Regions from separate parts of the Pseudoduganella sp. genome, predicted to be linked through region 2. Evidence: predicted binding sites of a transcription regulator. Region 2 holds the regulator's gene; the other holds the start of a gene.
What was found. Region 2 encodes LexA, which represses DNA repair genes until DNA is damaged. Its sites were predicted from a motif close to ACTGTATNNNNATACAGT; they were not measured.
Positions count from the first base shown of each region.

Region 1: the regulator LexA is predicted to act here: its motif matches at 1,846-1,863, upstream of ACE3TQ_RS21240 (PA0069 family radical SAM protein).

Region 1 is NZ_JAYSCO010000056.1:30,950-34,356, forward strand. Features, by position in the region: gene ACE3TQ_RS21230 (gamma-glutamylcyclotransferase) at 1-95, shown strand, start outside; gene ACE3TQ_RS21235 (hypothetical protein) at 218-643, opposite strand; gene ACE3TQ_RS21240 (PA0069 family radical SAM protein) at 659-1,825, opposite strand; gene ACE3TQ_RS21245 (DUF2760 domain-containing protein) at 1,952-2,530, shown strand; gene ACE3TQ_RS21250 (Hsp70 family protein) at 2,527-3,407, shown strand, end outside.
Region 2 is NZ_JAYSCO010000015.1:25,698-29,104, reverse strand. Features, by position in the region: gene ACE3TQ_RS09640 (hypothetical protein) at 1-889, opposite strand, end outside; gene ACE3TQ_RS09635 (glutathione S-transferase family protein) at 1,089-1,709, opposite strand; gene lexA (transcriptional repressor LexA) at 1,709-2,401, opposite strand; gene ACE3TQ_RS09625 (hypothetical protein) at 2,531-3,001, shown strand; gene ACE3TQ_RS09620 (hypothetical protein) at 2,975-3,407, opposite strand, start outside.

The sequences.
Region 1 (3,407 bases), on a different contig from region 2:
CCGAGGCCTTGCGCGACATGGGGCACCATGACGAGCATGTGCATGCCATCGAAGCCCTGCTCGCCGCGTCTCTGCTTACGCCAAAAGTGCCTTAAGCACCACAATCCCAGTCCCTAATACTCCCACCGCAAAGGCAAGGGCCAGCATAGAGTTTCTTGCGGCATCGTTGTCGCGAAAGTGGTAATGGATGAACCTCGTAAACATATTTCCTCCTGCGTTAGCGCATGCCAAAGTGAATAATCGCATACAGGCTTGCAGATGCAAGTGCGAAGAATAATGACGTGCAAAAGCAAGAAAAATGCCGCGGCCAGCTGATATGCGCCGGCTTCTCAACAGGTGTCGAGTAGAGCGCGCCACCGGTCGCTACGATACTGCTCATCACCAGGCACACATTGGCCAATCCATTCGAGATCTGCAACAACGCTGCAGGCGGTGTCGCTAGTTCGCTGGCAATGGTCCCGTACTCGTACAATGCTGAGGCGCAGAACGCAATGGCGACCCAGCATAACTGCCCGTCCTTCACTGGCGCAATCCATTTTAAAGATGAGCGGGCGCCAGCAGGAAGAGGTAACGGTCTCAACATGAACAGGACGAAGACCGGTGCCAGCAAAGGTACGGCAATGTTGACGAGAAACCAGCCCATGATGACCTCCCATGGTCAAAACAAATCCATCTGCCCCGCTTTGGCGGCGGCGCGGGCACGGGCGCCGGAGGGTGGGATGTAATCGGGGCGTTTGAACTGCGAGCAGTCGAGCGAGCGGAATTTGCTGTGGCGGCCGTGGAAGCCGAAGCGTGTGATACCTTTTTCGATACGCTGCTGGATCAGGTCGGCCCACACGCCTTCCCCGCGCATGCGCGAACCGAACTCTGCTTCATAATCCTTGCCGCCGCGCATATCGCGCACGCGGTTCATCACGCGCGCGGCGCGGTCGGGAAAGTGGGCTTCGAGCCATTCCTTGAACAAAGGGCTCACTTCCCACGGCAGGCGCAGCACGACGTAGGTGGCCATGACCGCGCCGGCATCGCGCGCGGCGGCCATGATTTTCTCGATGTCCGGTTCAGTGACGAAGGGGATGATGGGCGCGATCGAGACGCCGACTGGAATGCCGGCCTTGGCCAGGGTCTCGATCGTGCGCAGGCGGCGCGCCGGTGCGGCGGCGCGCGGCTCCAATGTGCGCGAGATCTTGCTGTCGAGCGTGGTGATGGTGATCGAGGCGGCCGCCAGGTTGCGCTCGGCCATCGGCGCCAGGATGTCGATATCGCGCTCGATCAGGGAGGATTTGGTGATCAGGCCCACCGGATGGTTGCACTCGGCCAGCACCTGCAGCACGCGCCGCGTGAGCTGGTAGTCGCGCTCGCAGGGCTGGTAGGCGTCAGTGTTCACGCCCAGGGCGAGCGATTCGACTTCATAGCCGGGCTTCGACAGTTCGGCGCGCAGCAGTTCCGGCGCGTTGACCTTGGCGAACAGCTTGGTCTCGAAGTCGAGCCCCGGCGACAGGCCGAGGTAGCTGTGCGATGGTCGGGCGAAGCAGTAGATGCAGCCATGCTCGCAGCCGCGATAAGGGTTGAGCGAGACGCTGAACGGGATATCGGGCGACTGGTTGCGCGTGAGGATGGTCTTGGCCGTCTCTTCGGTGACGATGGTGCGCGGCGGCAGCTTTTCAGCGTCGGCATCGTCCGGGTCCGGCGCCCAGCCGTCATCGAACGCTTCGCGCGCCTGCAATTCGTACCTGCCTTGCATGTTTGATACCGCGCCGCGCCCTTTCTGGGCCTTGCGCGAAACCGGCGGCAGCATTACCTGCCCCTCTAGATCATGGTCCTGCATGCGGCGCCCCAATGCAAACTACTGTTTATTTATACAGTATTCTAAACCTGCTGCGCCTCGCCTGCAAGCCAAGCTGGTATCATGCGCACTTCTCCGGGATACCCCCCGACCTTCAAAGAGCAATAAATGAGCAAATCTACCAATCTGCCTTCCTTCGGAAGCAGGATTTCCCTCGCCATTGGCGCCTTCTTCAAGACCCTGGGCGACGCCGAATTCGCCGCGCGCGTGCGCGACGATGGCATCGGCCCGGTTTCCGCTCCGGCCCCGGCGCCTGTCGCCACGCCGGCACCCGTCCAGGCCCCAGCCGCCGCGCCGCTGCGCGAAGCCACGCCTGACGCTGCATTGCAGCTGCTGTCGCTGTTCCAGCGCGAAGCGCGCCTGATCGACTTCACGCAAGAAAACCTGTCCGGCTATTCGGACGCCGATATCGGCGCCGCCGCGCGCGTAGTGCACGAAGGCTGCGCCAAAGTGCTGCGCGAGCACTTCTCGATCGAAGCGATCCGCAGCGAAGCGGAAGGCAGCCGGGTGACGCTGCCGGCAGGCTTCGACGCCGCCGCCGTGCGCCTGACCGGCAATGTGGTGGGCCAGGCGCCGTTCAGCGGCACCCTGAGCCACCGTGGCTGGCGCGCCTCCAGCGTGCGCCTGCCGAAGCTGGCGGAAGCGCATGACGCAAAAGTGCTGGCACCGGCCGAGGTGGAACTGTGAGCGAACCGCGTTACGCCATCGGCATCGACCTTGGCACCACCCACAGCGCGCTGTCCTATGTTGAACTGGCCGGCAGCGACGGCGAGAAGACCAAACACGGCGTGCTGGGCATCCCGCAGCTGACCGCGCCGGGCACGGTGGAAGAACTGCCGCTGCTGCCAAGCTTCCTCTATCTGCCGCACGCCGACGAACTGGCGCCGGGCGAACTGTCGCTGCCTTGGGCCGCGCCGGAAGGCCAGGCTGCGGTGGCGGGCGAAATGGCGCGCAGCCGTGGCGCCACCACGCCGATCCGCCTGGTGTCCAGCGCCAAGAGCTGGCTGTGCCACCCGGGCGTGGACCGCCGCGCCGGCATCCTGCCCAACGACGCGCCGGAAGAAGTGACCCGCGTCTCGCCGCTGGAAGCCTCCACCCGCTACCTGAAGCACCTGCGCGCGGCATGGGACCATGCCCACCCGGAAGCGCCGTTCAACGAGCAGGCGGTCACCGTCACCATCCCAGCCTCGTTCGATCCGGCGGCGCGCGAACTGACCGCCGAGGCGGCACGTGCAGCCGGCTACGACAACATCACCCTGCTGGAAGAGCCGCAATCGGCCCTGTACAGCTGGATCCAGAACAGCGATGGCCGCTGGCGCAAGGAAGTGAAGCCGGGCGACATCATCCTGGTGGTGGACGTGGGCGGCGGCACCAGCGACTTTTCGCTGATCGCCATCCTGGAGCGCGACGGCGTGCTGGAGCCGCACCGCGTGGCGGTGGGCGACCATATCCTGCTGGGCGGCGACAATATGGATCTGGCGCTGGCGCACCTGGTGGCGCGCAAGCTGGCCGCCAACGGCACCCAGCTCGACGCCTGGCAGATGCGCGCGCTGACCTACGGCTG
Region 2 (3,407 bases):
CCAGCGAGTGGCCGTCCCAGAAGTGGGCCAGTTCGTGCGCCATTACCTTGCCCCAGACCGGGCGCGACACCTCGCTGCCGTCGTCTTTCAGGTATTGGCTGAATGAGCCGGAGAAGGCGCCGCCGTCGCCGCTGTCGCCCTGGTTGATCACGACCAGGAAGCGTTGCGCCACCGGGCCGCGGCCGTACAGTTTCTGGTAGCTGTTCATCTGCTTGTCGATCATCGAGATGAAGGCTTCGCGCCGTTTCCAGTACTGCTTGCCCATCACCAGCGTCATTTCGACGCCGCCGGTTTTGAAGGTTTCGGCGCGCGCGGTGCCGAAGAACAGGGCGTTGTTGACCAGCTCGCGGCGCGACTCCGCGATGAAGACGCCGGGCTTGCCGCCGCTGCGCCATGGCGTGTTGGCCTTCCAGCCGGCGGGCAGGTCGAAGGCGACTTCGGTCTGGCCGTGCATCGCCACGCCGGGCACGATGAACAGCGGGTAGCCAACCGCCATCAGGCCTTCGTCGGTGTGGTAAGACACTTCTTCATTCCCGCCCGGCCACTGGTATTTGTCGTGCTCCAGGCGGATGTCGTAGGACAGGCGCAGGCGGCGGTCGCCATCGACCTCATATTCGCCTTCGCCTTTGTCATGCAGCTGGACGGCGTTGCCGGCCATATCGCGCACGGCCAGCTTTTCGATCAGGTCGGCCTGGCCGTTCTTCAACTGCGGAATCGGCATGACGTTGAACAGCACGAGCTCGCGGCCCTCGACCCAGACGTCGGCTTCGACGTGGGCGCGCCGCGCATCCTTGTCGATGCTGAGGCGGTAGTGGTTGGCCTGCTGGTCGAAAGCGGACGCGGACTGCGCTGCCAGCAGCGCCGCGGCGATGCATAAAGGTTTGAACATCTGGTCTCCCCGTGGGTGTTATCGGTATGTTGTGTAACTTTATGTTGCAAGCAGCCATGCGGGGAACATGCCTGCGACGAAATGCAGGAATCGCGGAACAGGCTGCGGGTTTAGCGTAGCGCTTTTTCCACAGCGGTTTTCGGGGCCGTGCGCGCCGCAGGCGATGGCGACGGGCTGCAAAAAGCCAGGGGCGGGAGGGTTAAAACGGCACCACGCCGGGCATGTCGTAAGGATGGCGCCAGCCCGGCAAGCTGCGGATGCGCTCGAGCCATGCCGCCACGTGCGGCGGGTAGCTGACGCTGGCCTGTTCCGGCCAGAACATGTAGCCGCATAGCGCGAAGTCGGCCACGCTGGGCGCATCGCCCAGCAGGAAGGCGCGGCCGTCGGCCAGCTCGTCATCGAGGCGGGCGATGTCGGCCGTGAAGCGGGCGCGCATCCATTCCAGCACGCCGGGCGGGTAGCCTTGCGGGTCGAAGCGCTGGCCGAAGCGCAGGTGGGGCAGGGAGGTGCCGATGCGGTTGGCTTCCCAGAACAGCCATTCGCGGCTGCGCGCCAGGCGCTGCGGCGTTTCCGCGCCAAAGGCTTGCGTGTGCTGCGCCAGGTGCAGGAGGATGGCGTTCGATTGGACGTAGGGCTGGCCGTCATGCACCAGCAGGGGCACTTCGCCATAGCGGGCGAGGCTGCGGAAGGGTTCCGGGCGCGCGGCGCGCTCGAGGCGTAAATCGATCTCCTGGTAGTCGTACGGCAGCGCTGCCACTTCGAGCATCAGCCGCACCTTGTAGGTGTGGCCGGATTCGGCGCTGCCGTACAGCGTCAGCATCAGTGCCAGGTCCGCATCAGGCCGACGGCCAGGCCTTCCAGGGCGAAGTCGTCTTCCGGGGTGACGGTGATGACCTTGAAGTCGGGGTTTTCCGGCAGCAGTTCGATGGTGCTGCCGGTCTTGCGGTAGGTCTTCACGGTGACGTCGTTGCCGATGCGGGCGACCACGACCTGGCCGTTGCGGGCGGTATCGGTCTTTTTCACGGCCAGCAGGTCGCCGTCCATGATGCCGATGTCGCGCATCGATTCGCCGCGCACTTTCAGCAGGAAGTCCGGTTTGGCGGAGAACAGGTTGGGGTCGACGCTGTAGGTGGTTTCCAGGTTTTCCTGGGCCAGGATGGGCGAACCGGCGGCGACGCGGCCAATCAGGGGCAGGCTGACCAGCATGCCGGCGGGGACCGCCGGCATGTCGTCGAATTCGACCTTGGCGCGCGGGGCCGGCGCGCTGGCGGCGCCGGTGCCGGTGGCGGTGCCGCCGAAATTGCCGGTCAGGCGGATACCGCGCGAGGTGCCGGCGGTGATTTCAATCGCGCCCTTGCGCTGCAGCGCTTTCAGGTGCTCCTCGGCCGCATTGGCCGATTTGAAGCCCAGCTCTGCCGCAATCTCGGCGCGGGTCGGCGGGAAGCCGGTGTTTTCGATCGCATCCTTGATCAGGTTGAGGATTTCTTCTTGGCGTGCTGTGAGCTTGATCATGGCGCTATGGTGAACTGTGAATATAGACAGTCTGTATTTTTGTACAGTATGAAACGAATTGCAAGCAATTTGTTGCACACGCAGAAAAATTTCGGCTTAATGTCGATTCGACAACCAATGGAGGGCGGGATGGGACGGTGTGCTTTCTTGCTGGCGGCGGGGATCTGTTTGTTCGGCGCCTTGATCCATTTTGTGGCGCCATTGCTGGGGCCTGACTGGTATGCCTTCCTGCAGGCGCCGCCCAAAGTCGTGGCGTCGGCCCAGGCCGGCGGCTTGCTGGCGCCGGCGGGCGCGCTGGTGATCGGCTTGCTGATGCTGGTCTGTGCGCTGTACGGGCTGGCCGGTGCCGGCTACCTGCGCTGGCTGCCGTTCGCGCAGATGGTGCAGGGGACGGTGGCGGCGGTGTGCCTGCTGCGCGGCTTGCTGGTGTTGCCTTATTTGTACAAATTCCCGGATCGCTTGCTGGCGTTTGATGTGGTGGCGTCGGTGGTCTGGTTCGCGGCCGGGCTTGGGTTCCTGGTGGGCATTTTGCGCTCGGCCCGGCACCCGGGGCTGGCCGATGCGGCAGGGGCATCAGACGCGCAGGCCCGCGGCGCGTAAGGCTTCGGCGGCCGATTCCGCGTCGAGCAAAGCGATTGCCAGGCGCTCGAGCTGGGCGGCGTTGGCGCGATCAATGGCGCGCAGCACGTTCTTGCCGGGCGGGCCGAATTTCACTTCCAGCTGAAGTTTGAGGGTCTGCGCCTGGCCTTTTGCCAATCCTATGGCTTCGCCCTTGGCTTTGCCCATCGCTTCACCTTTCGGGAAGCCATGCTTCATGCCTTGCTCGATGCCTTGCTCGATACCTTGTTTGATACCTTGCTGGATGAAGTGTTCGGCAATTGCGTAGTTGAGGCTGTTTTTATCCCACTTCTTGTGGTCTTCAAGAAAGTTATCGACGTCCATGGTGAATCTCCTTTGCCAGGCGGGCGGTAGCGGCAACAACCAGTCTAAGACCTCCTGTATCTCG